3 regions of the Bradyrhizobium sp. CCBAU 11430 genome follow, and region 1 is predicted to be linked to each of the others. Evidence: riboswitches for the same ligand, from Rfam matches in the RefSeq annotation. Region 1 holds a riboswitch; each other region holds the start of a gene.

What was found. Region 1 has a riboswitch for cobalamin ahead of XI04_RS14015 (TonB-dependent receptor). Riboswitches for the same ligand answer to the same signal wherever they lie in the genome.
Region 2: it holds a riboswitch for cobalamin, as region 1 does, so the genes downstream of both, XI04_RS05080 (energy-coupling factor ABC transporter permease) here and XI04_RS14015 (TonB-dependent receptor) in region 1, are expected to answer to the same signal.
Region 3: it holds a riboswitch for cobalamin, as region 1 does, so the genes downstream of both, XI04_RS05015 (DUF1636 family protein) here and XI04_RS14015 (TonB-dependent receptor) in region 1, are expected to answer to the same signal.

What each region holds. Positions count from the first base shown of each region.
Region 1 is NZ_LBJV01000050.1:93,450-98,003, reverse strand. It holds gene XI04_RS14020 (hypothetical protein) at 41-622, opposite strand; gene XI04_RS14015 (TonB-dependent receptor) at 686-2,914, opposite strand; cobalamin riboswitch at 3,029-3,243, opposite strand; gene XI04_RS14010 (hypothetical protein) at 3,287-3,550, opposite strand; gene XI04_RS14005 (hypothetical protein) at 3,665-3,874, opposite strand; gene XI04_RS14000 (hypothetical protein) at 4,013-4,189, opposite strand; gene XI04_RS13995 (adenylate/guanylate cyclase domain-containing protein) at 4,314-4,554, opposite strand, start outside.
Region 2 is NZ_LBJV01000007.1:51,615-56,168, reverse strand. It holds gene cobF (precorrin-6A synthase (deacetylating)) at 1-704, opposite strand, end outside; gene XI04_RS05080 (energy-coupling factor ABC transporter permease) at 751-1,428, opposite strand; cobalamin riboswitch at 1,467-1,685, opposite strand; gene cobA (uroporphyrinogen-III C-methyltransferase) at 1,731-2,462, opposite strand; gene XI04_RS05070 (cobyrinate a,c-diamide synthase) at 2,459-3,769, opposite strand; gene cobM (precorrin-4 C(11)-methyltransferase) at 3,769-4,551, opposite strand; gene XI04_RS05060 (cobalamin biosynthesis protein) at 4,548-4,554, opposite strand, start outside.
Region 3 is NZ_LBJV01000007.1:38,034-42,587, forward strand. It holds gene cobD (threonine-phosphate decarboxylase CobD) at 4-969, shown strand; gene XI04_RS05005 (cobyric acid synthase) at 958-2,406, opposite strand; gene cobO (cob(I)yrinic acid a,c-diamide adenosyltransferase) at 2,412-3,047, opposite strand; cobalamin riboswitch at 3,088-3,307, shown strand; gene XI04_RS05015 (DUF1636 family protein) at 3,402-3,776, shown strand; gene cobW (cobalamin biosynthesis protein CobW) at 3,773-4,554, shown strand, end outside.

The DNA.
Region 1 (4,554 bases):
TTGACAGAGGGCGACACAGGCTACGGCCACGAGCGGCCGCTCAGGCCGACATCGCACGCTTGCGTCCGGCCGGGTCGACCAGACGGACGATCTCGCAGATCGCGACGAGGCCGGCGAGCCAGACGGCGCAGGTCAGAGCGATGCGCGTCACGATGGCGGCGGTGAAGGCGCCCTCGCCGCCGAGGAACGGCGTCGCGGCGAGCAGCGCGATCTCGTAAATCCCGTAGGCGGCGATGAGCGTGATCGGCAGCGCCAACGGCGTGCGGCCCTGCGGCAGCAGGCCGAGCACCGCCGAAGCTGCCGCGGTCGCCAGAAGCGCAGCCGCGCCGATGACGAAGCCCCAGGCAATCGTGCTGGCATCAACGGGATAATGCAGCACGCCGAAACCGATGATCTGGTTGACGAGCCAGGCGCCGGTGACGACGAGCAGCGCCGGACGCTGCGGCAGCATCGCCGCGGCAATGACGGCGAAGGCCGCGAACGGCGTGGCGCACGCGAACGCAAAGCTTGCGAGCGCGCATGACGCCGTCAGCAGCGCAAAGCAGAACATCGGCGCAAGGCGCGGCGCGACCGGGTGAAGCCGGGAGCGATCGTCACCAGACGGCAGGATGCCGAGAGCCATGGTTGAATCTCCTTCTCTTCGAATTCTAGTCCGTTTGAGGGCGTGTGACGGCCCTGGCGAAAATCAGAACGTTGCGCCGGCCTTGAGCAGATAGGTGCGGCCGGGCAGCGGATAGGCGCTGAAGCGGCCGTCCGTGAAGGTGCTCGCGATGGCGTAGTCGTAGTAGAGCGCGTTCAGCACATTGTTGACGCTGAGGGACCAGAAGTAGCGCTCAACCTGGCCGCTGAGCTTGAGATCGATCGTGCCGTTGGCGGGGATCGGCTTCTGGGTGCCCGCCTGGTCGTTGTCCATGCGACGCTCGCTCCAGAAGCGCGCGGTGGCATCGAGCACCACGTAATTCTGCCAGATGTTCCAGGTGACACCCGCACTCGCCGTGTAGCGCGAGACCAGCGGCACGTCGTTGCCGGCCCAGATACCTTCGCGGAAGACCGCACTTGTATAGGCCACGCCGGAGCGCAGCAGCAGGGCGTCGTTGACGCGATAGGACAGACTGGTCTCAGAGCCGTAGCGGCGGGTCGGATCAAGATTTGTGTTGTAGAACAGGACCGGATTGAAATGGACCTCGTTGGTGAGATCCATCAGATAGAGACTGCTCTGCAGCTGCAACCCGCCGCCCTTGATGCGAACACCGCCCTCGATGTCCTGCGAGGTCTGGGTCTTGAGCTGGAACGTTTGCGGGATCGCAGCGAAGGTCAAGGGATCGAACGAAGGCCCTGAGGACAGGCGCTCGTCGACATCAGGCGTGCGGAACGCGCGCGCTACGCGGCCGAACAGCGAGACCTGGTCGTTCAGGCGATGCTCGGCGCCGAGATGCAGCGCATATTGGGTCTCGTTGCTCGTCAGCGGCAACGCGCCGATGTCGGCGTTGAACGGAGCTGCCGGGTCGAAATTGTCGCGTGCCGCAAGACTGACGTTCTGCAACCGCGCGCCGTAGGAGATGTCTGTCGTGGGGGCGATTCCCAATGTGTGCTGGAAATAACCCGCAACTGTCTGCTGCCTGAGGTCGTAATTGTGCCAGGGGGCGAGCCCCTGCCCGGCGCCGCGGTTCTGCTCAAAGCTCGCATCGTAATAGTCGATGCCGGTCAGAAGCTGCGACGGCATGCCGAGCAGCAGGCTCTTCACGCTGAGCCGCGGCGTGATCGACCATGTCGTCAGATGGGAACCGACATAGGTCGACGAGAAGAAAGCCGGAACCGGCGTCGGGCTGGAAAAGAACGCACTCTGCTGCTTCTTGTCGCGCACGCCGCCGTCGACGATGAGATCGACGCCGTTGACCAGGGTCTTGGTGAACCCGGCGGTCGCGCCAATACCCTGCTGGTTGGCATAGTTGAACGGCGTGCTGGTCCCCCTTCGGTTGGTCGCGACCTCATTGAGGCCGATCGAGGGATCGACGGTGCGGCCGCCCGGCAGTCGCAACTCCTGATTGTCGCCGGTGACGGTGAGAAAGGCCGTCAGGCCTGGCGTGGTGTAGTTGAGATTGCCGACGCCGTTCTGCTGCGAATAACGATTGTTGTCGCGATAGCCATCGGTCCTGACCGTGTTGCCATAGAACGAGGTCGACCACGGACCGGAATTGAGCGAGGTCGAAACGTTGCCGAGTCTGGTGTTGAACGAGCCGAAGCCGGCCTCGATGCGCGCGGTCACGGGCGGTCCGCCGACGCCGTTCCTGGTGACGATGTTGATCACACCGCCGACCGCGTTGTCGCCGTAGAGCACCGCGCCGGAATTGCCGCGCGTCACCTCGATGCGCTCGATGGAATTGAGCGGGATGGTGGAGAGGTCCACCTGCGCCATGTCGACGTCGTTCAGCCGCCGGCCGTTGACCAGCACCAGCGTGTTGGCAGTGGCAAAGGCGCCGAAGCCACGCAGGTCCACGCTGGTCTTGGCGCCGATCTGGCCGCCATAGAACGTCGTGATCTGGGCCCCCGGCGTTTGCGTCGCAATGATCTCGGCGAGCGTCTGCGATGGCGAATGCGCGATATCGGCTGCCGTGATGACGGTCGTCGCGGCCCCGACGATGCCGCCGCTGCCGGCGGCAGCCTCACCGCCGGAGCCGGATGAGCCGGCGCCATTGCCTGCCGGCGCGACATTCGTCCTCACCCCCGCCTCGCCATCGCCGATCGCCCTGGCGCGCGTTCGGTTCTGATCGTCGGACCTGGTCACCTCGATCGGCGGCAATTGCTCGGCAAGCGCCTGCTGGGCGAAGGCGGAGGACGGATCGAGCGAATGCAGGGAAACGGATGCGAGCAGGCCGGCGGCAAAGCGCCTGGCGGCAGAGACGAGACGGGACACAATGGTAACCTCGGTATGACGTCAGTGGCACGTCACAGCGAACGAGGTTTCACGGCAGAGCGATGGATTGCTCCGGTGAAGCTAATGTCTGTACTCCCCGACCGACATCTTCGCGTGTGACCACGGCTGACGGCAGGTCTCCTGGCTCGCGGGTCGTGACCTTGCGTCGCCTTCCCAGGACCGAGATTCCCAGTGGCATGAGACGAAAGATTCACCGCTTACAGTTGCGGGGGCAGCCGTGGCGTTGAGACAAATCCCTGCGTTGGGACAATCCCGCACCACATTCCCTTTTGATCTCCATGAGGAGAACCGTCGCCGATCATTTACGAGCCGTTCGCCCCGGGAGTCAATCGACCGTTAGGTGCCGGCCGCTCAGGTCCGCCCTCGCACCCGTTGCGCCTGGGCCCAGGCGGCAGCGACGTCGCGCGGCGGAACATCGACGCGCTTGATCGGGGTCAATTCGCCGGAGGCCGAGACGATCGCGGTCTCCTCGCGCCGGCAGCGCGTGCAGACAAAGCGCACCTCGTGTGGAGACGCCGTCCAACTCGACCGCTTCACGTTGGCTGCCATCGGCCAGGCATCGCAATGCGAGCACGACACCAGAAACCGGCCGGGATCGAGCATACCCATTTCCATCGGACTCCGCGTCCTGCCCACTTGCCTCAATGATTGACCCATGTGAATCGTTCCGGTGCCCAGGCACCGCCCATTCCACGGGTTTCATCCCTACAAAGGCAGAAGGCGGTGCGCTCAGCGCGCACCCTTGAGGGTGCAGGAGGTCGTGCAGGTGACCGTGGTGCCGCGATCGCACGATTTGCAGGCATTGACGCACTGGTTCATGTCGCGGGGGTTATGGCTGTAGTTCCGCATCGGGCAGGTCGGCGTCGAGCCGGTGATGTCCTGCTCCTGGTCGCAGGCCGCCGTCATGAGCGCGAATATGATCACGGCAACGAGGCGCATGTGATTGCCCTGTCAAGCATGGCAAATGACACTCGCGAGGTGCGCTGCATTGCAGCGAACCCCGGCCTTTCCACCACGAGCGATCGCTCGCGAGGTCAAGGATGCGCGCCAAACCTTAAGAACGGATTGCAGCCTGCGTCAGGCAGCAGCCTTGGTCGCGATCGCCTGCCGCATGTCCACCGCCAGCTGACGGTATTGCTCCGAGAGTTTCAGATAGAACTCGCGCTTGGTGCTGTCGGTGGCGAGCTTGGCGATCAGCTCGCATTCGGCGGTGAGCGTCTCGAACCGTTCCAGCCTGTCCTGAAGTTCCGTCATCGGCGTGTCCCCGTCAAACGCCTCAAGGACATCCAACCTAAGCCCGGGAAATAGGTCATGGCGAACATCGTTATCGAGTAGAAACGTTTTTTCCGGACAGGGCGAGCTGGCGCAACAAAAACGGCTATTTCTGCTCCAGCCGCCAGGCGCCGTCCCACCCCTCTTCCGGCGGCTTGGCCTCGAGCTGCGCGATGCGGCCGAGCATCGTGCGCGAGGGGCCGTCGCCGGGGACGGCTTCGAGCGCGGCGTTGAAGGCGGCGCGGGCCTCGTCGAAGCGGCGGGCCCGATAGGCGGCGAGCGCTTCGGCATAATGCGTGCGCAGGCTGTCCTGCGCGCCGGTGAGTGCGCCCGCCCGCGCCATCACC
Region 2 (4,554 bases), on a different contig from region 1:
CGCTCGCGCGCTTCCTGCCGCGCCGCGACGATGCGCGGGCCAACCTCGGCGAGCGCGCCGGACATGATGATCTGGTCGGGCATGCCGAGATAGGCGCCCCACCAGATCTGCAAGCCCCGCTGATCGAGCGATTGAAACGCCGTGCCGCCGTCGAGCATCACCACCACGGTATCGACATCTTGCGGCCAGCCGCCTTCGCGCAAGCGCCGCCCCGTCGTGACCAGAAAAGGCTCGCCGATGTCGTTGAGCGGCAGCGCATGCGCCGCGCACAGCGCCTGGATCGAGGTGATACCGGGCACGACCTCGATCGTCGGCAACGGATTGAGCCGTCGTGCAATGCGCAGCGAGGAGTCATAGAGCGAGGGATCGCCCCAGATCAGCAGCGCAACCTTGCCTTCGCCTTCGAGATGGTTTGCGATCGCTTTCGACCAGGCCGCGGCAACCGCATCATGCCAATCGTCCACGCCCTTGCGATAGTCAGCTTCACCAGCGTCGCGCACGGGAAGATCGAATTCGGCAATGATTGTCTTGTCGCTGGTGAGCACGTCCGCGCAGATCGTCCGCCTGAGATCGGCGAGATCGGACTTCGCCGTCCCCTTGCGCGGGATCAGGACGAGATCAGCGGCGTTGATCGCTCGAACAGCCGCGCGCGTGAGCTGGTTGGGATCGCCGCAACCGATGCCTATCAGGGAGAGCGTGAACATCGCGAACGCGACGGGCGGCCCTTGCGGCCGCCCGCTCGCTTGTCTCTCAGGCCGCGTTGTGCAGGCGCGGGGTGACGAGGCCGGGCGCGGTGACGCCGCGCAGCGACTTCGCCAGTGCCAGCACCGCGAGATCGGCGAGCGGCTCGATCACGATGACCAGCGCATAGGACGCCGCGAACGTCGCGATGTTGGCGAGATTGGTCATGGCAAAACCGGAGCCATAGAGCGCCCAGAACGCCACCCAGGCGATCACACCGGCCTGATAGGTCGTCGAAAGCGCCAGGGCCTGCCGATACTTCAAATCAACATAGGCGGTGTTGCGCGAAATGATCCGTGTGGCGATCGCCTGAATCGCGAACAGCGGCACCAGCAGCGTGGTGATGTTCATGCCGTATTGCGGGATGTCAGCGGGCTCGAAGAACACGCCCTGGAGCAGCAGACCGAACGCAAGGCCGAAGGCCGCAGGCGCCGCGCCGAACAGCAGGAACAGTGTCGAGCCGAGAATGAAGTGCACCTCGGAGACGCCGACCGGGAAGTGCGGCAGGATCTCGAAGAAGGTGAAGACGAGGACTGTGGTGGCGAGCGTCCGCGCCGCGAACGACGTGATGCCCTGCTCACGCACGGTCTCCACCGCGAGCTTCAGCGCAACGCCGCCTGCGGCGATGCCGGTTGCGTAACTCAACACGAGCTTGGCGCCCGTCACTATGCCGGGTTCGATATGCATGGCTCAATTTCCTTCCTGCCGTCACACCCGACGGCCTTGGCCTCAAAACGTGCAGGGCCGGTCTCCTGGCTCGCGGTTCCCCGGGATTTCCGGCCTTCCCGGACCTTGCGGCCCAGTGGCTGATCGGAGTCCCTCACCGCTTACAGTCGCGGGGGCGGCTGGGGTTTTGGGCGCCGCAACTGGGTCCGCCCATCCCCATTCCCGATTATGCTCCGGCGCTTTGCGCCGCGTCGAGCACCATGCCTCTCTTGTGTGCCCCTTTCGCTGAGCCTGCGTCAAGGGGCGAACGGCGGCCAGGGCCGTCATGACGGATAATCCCCCGCCAGCGCCCCAAACAGGATCACGGCGGCCGTCGAGGCGGCGCCGCCGCGCGCAAGCTGCTCGGCAAGCTCGGCGATGGTGGTGCGGACCAGCCGTTCGTCGGGGCGTCCGAGGGATTCGGCGAACAATGCCGGCGTGGTTGGGGCGAGGCCGTGCGCGATCAATTTTGCAGCAAGCGCTGGGAAGGTGCGCCGGCCCATATAGACCACGGTCGTCGCTTCCGGGTCGGCCAGTGCCCCCCAGTTCAGGTTAGGCGGCAACGCGCCGGTGACATCAGCCCCGGTCACGAACTGCACCCGGCGCGAGGTATGGCGCCGGGTCAGGGGAATGCCGGCTTGCGCCGCGGCAACGCAGGCCGATGTCACGCCGGGAACGATCTCGTAGCCGATGCCGGCCTCACGCAGCGTCTCAAGTTCTTCCTCGAGCCGGCCGAAAATGCCGGCGTCGCCCGACTTGAGCCGCACCACGCGTGCGCCTGTCGCCGCATAGTCGACCAGCAGGCGGTTGACGTGGTGCTGCTTGGTCGAGGGACGCCCTGCCCGTTTCCCCACCGCGACGAGATTGGCGCCTGGCCGGGCGAGATCGAGGATCGCGCCAGAGGCAAGATCGTCATAGAGCACGACGTCGGCTTCGCGCAGCCGCGCGGCGCCCTTGAGCGTGAGAAGCTCGGGGTCGCCGGGCCCGGCGGAGATGAAGGAGACGAATCCGCTCACCGGTCCTCCGCGATCAGATGAAAGAAGGTGCCGGTGGCGTGGCCGCGCTGCGAGCCGGTCTCGGCGATGACTGCGCCAGTCGCATCATGCACGACCGCCAGCGGCGTATCAGGCTGGGCAAGAATGGTCGAATAGTGGAATTCGTGGCCGCGCAGGCGCGCGCCGGAGCGATGTCCCGGCATCGGCGCGGCGAGTTCGGCCAGACGATAACCGAGATGCATGCGGCGTTTGGCAAAGCTCGTCTCCAGGCCAAGCAGGCCTGTCATCTCGTGGCGGATTCCGTCCGCATCGGTCAAAGCGGTTCCCAGCACCATATAGCCCCCGCATTCGCCGTGCACCGGCCGCGTTTCGGCGAAGGCGCGCAGGCCGCTGCGAAAACGCGCATTGGCCGCGATCTTGCCGGCATGCAACTCGGGATAACCGCCGGGCAGCCAGCACACATCGGCGCTCGCGTCAGGCGCTTCATCGGAGAGCGGCGAGAATGTCGAGATCTCCGCGCCCGCCCGGCGCCAGGCTTCCAGCATATGCGGATAGACGAAGGAGAACGCCGCATCGCGGGCCAGCGCGATGCGCTGCCCCGGCGGTGTCACGTTCAGCCCATTCGCGGCAGGTTGCGGCGACCAGCTGGCAGCCGATCGCAGCACCGCATCGAGATCGACATGCTCGGCGACGAAGCGCGCGGCCTCGTCGATCAGCTTGCCGATCTCGCCCTGCTCTTCGGCCTGCACCAGGCCGAGATGTCGCTTCGGCAGGCTGATCTCGGCATGACGCGGCAGCGCGCCGAACACGGCAATGCCGGAATCGTTGAGCGCACGCCGCACGAGGTCTTCGTGGCGCGGGCTGGCAACGCGGTTGAGCACGACGCCCGCAAGGCGCACACCGGGGCGATAATCGCGAAGTCCCGCGGCGATCGCCGCCGCGGTCTGCGCCTGACCGGAAGGATCGATCACCAGCACCACCGGCCAGCCCAGCATCTCCGCAATGTCGGCGGTGGCACCGGTGCCGGAGACACCGCGCGCGGCGACGCCGTCGAACAGGCCCATCGATCCCTCGGCGAGCACGACATCGGCGTCCGCGCCGCGGCTGACGAGATGGGCGATGCCCCCGCGGTCCATCGCCCAGCTATCGACGTTGACGGAAGCGCGCCCCGTGGCGGCGGCGTGGAAGGCGGGATCGATGTAATCGGGACCGCTCTTGAAGCACTGCACGTTCAATCCGCGATTGCGCCAGGCGCGCGCGAGCGCCAGCGTCAGCGTGGTCTTGCCGACGCCGGAAGCCGGCGCGGAAATGACGAAGCCTGCCGCCATCACGAGGCCTCCGGAAAGCGTGGCTCGGCACCGACAGGCCGATAGCGACGATCGTAGTCGGCGGCATAGAGGCGGCTCTCGTCGAAATCCGCAGCACCAAGCGTTCTGCCGACCAGAATGATCGCGGTGCGCTCCATCTCGGTGCCGACGGCAGCATCGAGCGTAGCAAGCGTGGCGCGGACGATGCGCTGGTCCGGCCAGCTCGCGCGCCAGACGATGGCGACCGGGCAATCCGCGCCATAATGCGGCGCGAGCTCGGCGACGACCTTGTCGAGCAGATGGATCGACAGATGGATCGCAAGCACCGCACCGGTCGCGGCGAATGCGGCGAGCTTCTCGCGCTCGGGCATCGCACTGGCGCGGCCGGGCGTGCGCGTCAGCACCACCGTCTGGGCGAGACCGGGCAGCGTCAGCTCAGCCTCCAGAGCGGCGGCGGCGGCGGAGAAGGACGGCACGCCAGGCGTCACGGTGAAAGGGATACCGAGTGCGCGCAGGCGGCGGAGCTGCTCGCCCATCGCCGACCAGATCGAGAGATCGCCGGAATGCAGGCGAGCGACGTCCTTGCCTTCGGCATGCGCGGCGGCGATCTCCGCGATGATCTCGTCGAGCGATAGCGGCGCGGTATTGACGATGCGCGCGCCGGGCGGGCAATGCGCCAGCACGCCTTCGGGGACCAGTGAGCCCGCATAGAGGCAGACCGGACAGGCCGCGATCAGGTCGCGGCCGCGCAACGTCAGCAAATCGGGCGCGCCCGGCCCTGCCCCGATGAAATGCACCGTCATGCG
Region 3 (4,554 bases), on a different contig from region 1:
GACATGCGCGAGCACGGTGGAAATCTGGATCTGGCACAGCAGCGTTTCGGCGGACGCGCGGAAGACTGGATCGATCTGTCGACAGGGATCAACCGGCTGCCTTATCCCGTCGGCGAGATCGATGCGCACTATTGGAATGCGCTGCCCTCGCAATCCGACATCAACGCCCTGCATCAGGCGGCGCAGCATGCCTATCGCACCAGCGCACCGATCGTTGCGATGGGCGGCGCGCAGGCTGCCATTCAATTGCTGCCGCAGCTGTTACGAACCGGCCGCGCCCGCATCCTCGGACCGACCTACAATGAATACGCAGGGGTTCTGTCGGCCGCAGGCTGGGATGTCCAGGAGGTCAGGGAACTCGACGCGCTGGCGGGGGCGGATCTTGCCGTGATCGTCAATCCCAACAACCCCGGCGGACAGCATCGTGCACCAAAGGATCTGCTCGCACTGCTGCCGCGCGTCGGCCGCCTCGTCATCGACGAGAGCTTCGTCGACGCCGTTTCGCAGCTGTCGCTTGCATCGGAAGCCGATCGACCGGGACTGCTGATCCTGCGCTCGTTCGGAAAGTTCTATGGCCTTGCCGGCCTGCGGCTCGGCTTCGCGATCGGCAATGCCGCCGACATTGGCAAGCTTGCGTCGATGTCGGGTCCATGGCCGGTTTCGGGAGCGGCGATCGCGATCGGCTGTCGCGCGCTGCGCGACGACGCCTGGGCTGAGACCACGTCAGCGCGACTTGCCCGGGACTGTGTTCGCCTCGATGCCATAGCGCAAGCGCAAGGCTGGATGCTGCTTGGGGGGACGCCGCTGTTCCGTCTCTACGAGACACCCGACGCGCTCGCCGCGCAAGACAGACTGGCACAAAGCCAGATCTGGTCGCGCGTCTTCGCGCAAAAGCCGACATGGCTTCGGCTCGGGCTTCCCGGCAGCGAAGCCGAATGGATGCGCCTTGCCGAGGTGCTAGCGCGCTAGCGCAAGCAGACCTTCGACGTCGAGATGCTTTTCGATGTGGTCGGCGAGCGCATCGAGCGCACTCTCGACCCGGGCGTGGTAGGGCTCGTTGCCAGCGGGAATGTCGAGCTTTGCGAGGTACGCCTTGCGGAAATCATCCGACGTGAACAGGCCGTGCAGGTAGCTGCCCTGCACGCGGCCATCGCGCGAGATCGCGCCTTCGGTCTCGCCGTTCAGTGTCGCAAACGGGCGCGCACGATCGGGCCCATCGGTACGGCCGATGTGAATTTCGTACGCCTCGATCGGCTGATCCGTAGCGGCATGCACAGCCGTAACCCGCGTCAGCGTCTTCTGCGGACTCATCACCGTGTCCACATCCAGCAGCCCGAGCCCCGCCGTGTCGCCCGCGGGACCTTCAATTCCCTGTGGGTCCGCGACGCTGCGTCCCAGCATCTGATAGCCGCCGCAGAGGCCGAGCACATAGCCACCCCTGCGGTGATGCGCGAGCAGATCGATGTCCCAGCCTTGCGCGCGCAGGAAGGCGAGATCGCCGCGGGTGGACTTTGAGCCGGGGATGATGACGAGGCGGACATCGCCGGGGATGGCTTCGCCGGGGCGTACCATCACGAGATCGACGCCCGGCTCGAGCTTGAGTGGATCGAGATCGTCGAAATTGGCGATCCGCGACAGCGCGAGGCAGGCGATCTTGCATTGGCCCGGCTTGCGCGCATCGCTGAGGCCCAGCGCATCCTCGGCCGGCAGCTCGCCGGCGCGGGCGAACCAGGGCAGCACGCCAAGGCCGCGCCACGCGGTCTTTTGCTCGATCAGCCTGTAGCCGTCGTCGAACAGGGTGGGATCGCCGCGGAACTTGTTGATGACAAAACCCCGGATTATCGCGGCATCGTCGGGGTCGATCACCGTCTTGATGCCGACGAGCTGGGCGATGACGCCGCCGCGGTCGATGTCGCCGATCAGCACGACCGGCACGTCGGCCTTGCGCGCAAAACCCATATTGGCGATGTCGGCCTTACGCAAATTCACCTCGGCCGGACTGCCGGCGCCTTCCACCAGCACTAGATCGGCGCGTGCCTTCAGCCGCTCAAAGCTCTCCAGCACCGCGCCCATCAGCGAGGGCTTCATCGCGGCGTAGTCACGCGCGCGCGCAGTCGCGATGCGCTTTCCGTGGACGATCACCTGCGCGCCGACATCGGTCTCGGGCTTGAGCAGCACGGGGTTCATGTCGGTGTGCGGTTCGACGCCTGCTGCCAGCGCCTGCAGCGCCTGGGCGCGGCCGATCTCGCCGCCATCGATGGTGACGGCGGCGTTGTTCGACATGTTCTGCGGCTTGAACGGCAGCACGCGCAGGCCGCGCCGCGTGAAGGCACGCGCAAGGCCTGCGACGATGAGCGACTTGCCCACGTCCGAGCCGGCCCCCTGGATCATCAATGCGCGCGCCATCGAACTCAGAACTCGACGCCGGCCTGCGCCTTGATGCCGGAGCGGAAGGGATGCTTGACCAGCGTCATCTCGGTGACGAGATCGGCGATCTCGATCAGCTCGTCCTTGGCGTTGCGCCCGGTGAGGACGACATGCGTCATCGGCGGCTTCGAGGTGGTCAGAAACTCGACGACCTCGGCGATGTCGAGATAGTCGTAGCGCAGCGCGATGTTGATCTCGTCGAGCACGACCATGCGCAAGCTCTCATCGAGGATCAGCTCCTTGGCCTTCTCCCAGCCGGCGCGCGCGGCGGCGATGTCGCGGGCGCGGTCCTGCGTCTCCCAGGTAAAACCTTCGCCCATGGCGTGGAACTGGCAGAGGTCGCCGAAATGGCCGGTGAGCAGGCGTCGCTCGCCGGTATCCCAGGCGCCCTTGATGAACTGCACGACCGCACAGGGGAAGCCATGGGCGACGCAGCGGACGATCATGCCGAAGGCCGAGGAGGACTTGCCCTTGCCGGCGCCGGTGTGGACGATGATGAGGCCCTTTTCGCCGCTCTTGGTCGCCATGATCTTGTCGCGGGCGGCCTTCTTCTTCGCCATTTTCGTGGCGTGGCGGGCGTCGGTTTCCTCGGCCGTTTTTGTATCCGGTTCAGGCGTCATCGGTCCCGGTCCTTCGGCTTGACAAGTGGCGGCCACCGGCAAATGGTGGCCCGGCGTTGGTTCCTGTCCTATGACAGGCGAAGAGGGAATGCGATAGGGTCCGAATCGGCAAGATTTGGGTCCAAAATGCAGCCGCCCCCGCGACCGTGACCGGAGAGATGCCCGAAGCCACTGATTCCCGCGGGAATCGGGAAGGCGGGGATCGAAGGGCAAAACCCTGCTCCGCAAGCCGGGAGACCTGCCAGCGCGGACGAGTTTTGGACCGGCGGACGGGGTGTTCCGCGACGGGGAAACGGGCCTTCTGAAGAATGGTCCGTGTGCCTCATCGCCTCCCGCTGTTATCTGGAAGAGGCGATGACCGTCACACTTCACGTCTGCATCACCTGCCGTGCCGGCGAGACGCCTGGCGAGGGCGAGGCGACGCCCGGCAAGCGCCTGCATGGGGCGATCCTCGACGCCGGCGTGCCCGAGGGCGTCAATGTGGTTCCCGTCGAATGCCTGTCGGCCTGCAATCAGGGCTGCTCGGTCGCGCTCAGCGCGCCCGGCCGCTGGTCGTATGTCTATGGCCGCCTGTCGGATGCGAATGCGCGGGATGTGGTCGCGGGCGCCGCGGCTTATGCGGCGGCGCCGGATGGTCTCGTGCCCTGGCGCAGCCGGCCGGAAATATTCCGCAAGCAATCGCTTGCCCGCATTCCCCCCATTGCCGTCGTGCCGGAGGCCGCCGAATGAACTCGCTCGCAAAAGTCCCTGTGACGGTGGTCACCGGTTTTCTCGGCTCCGGCAAGACGACGCTGATCCAGCATCTGCTCAGCAATGCCGGCGGCAAGAAGCTCGCGGTGCTCGTGAACGAGTTCGGCAGTGAGGGCGTCGACGGCGAGATATTGAAATCCTGCGCCGATGCCAATTGCCCGGAGGAGAACATCATCGAGCTCGCCAATGGCTGCATCTGCTGCACGGTCGCCGACGATTTCATCCCGACCATGGAAAAACTGCTGGCGCGGCCCGTGCGGCCCGATCACATCCTGATCGAGACCTCGGGCCTGGCGCTGCCGAAGCCGCTGCTGAAGGCGTTCGACTGGCCGGAGATCCGCTCGCGCATCACCGTCGACGGTGTGATCGCACTTGCCGATGCCGAGGCCGTCGCCGCCGGCCGCTTTGCGCCGGATCCTGATGCCGTCGAAGCGCAGCGGGCGGCAGACCAAAATCTCGATCACGAGACGCCGCTGTCGGAGGTGTTCGAGGATCAGATCGCCTGCGCCGATATCGTGCTGCTGACCAAGGCCGATCTTGCGGGCGCGGCGGGGCTTGAAGCGGCCAAGGCGGCGATTATTGCCGAGATGCCGCGCCGCGTGCCGATGCTCCCCGTGACCGACGGCGCGATCGATGCGCGCGTCATCCTCGGTCTCGGCGCCGCCGCCGAGAACGATCTCGCCGCGCGCCCCTCGCATCATGACGGCGAGGAGGAGCACGAGCACGATGACTTCGCCTCCGTCGTGGTCGACCTTCC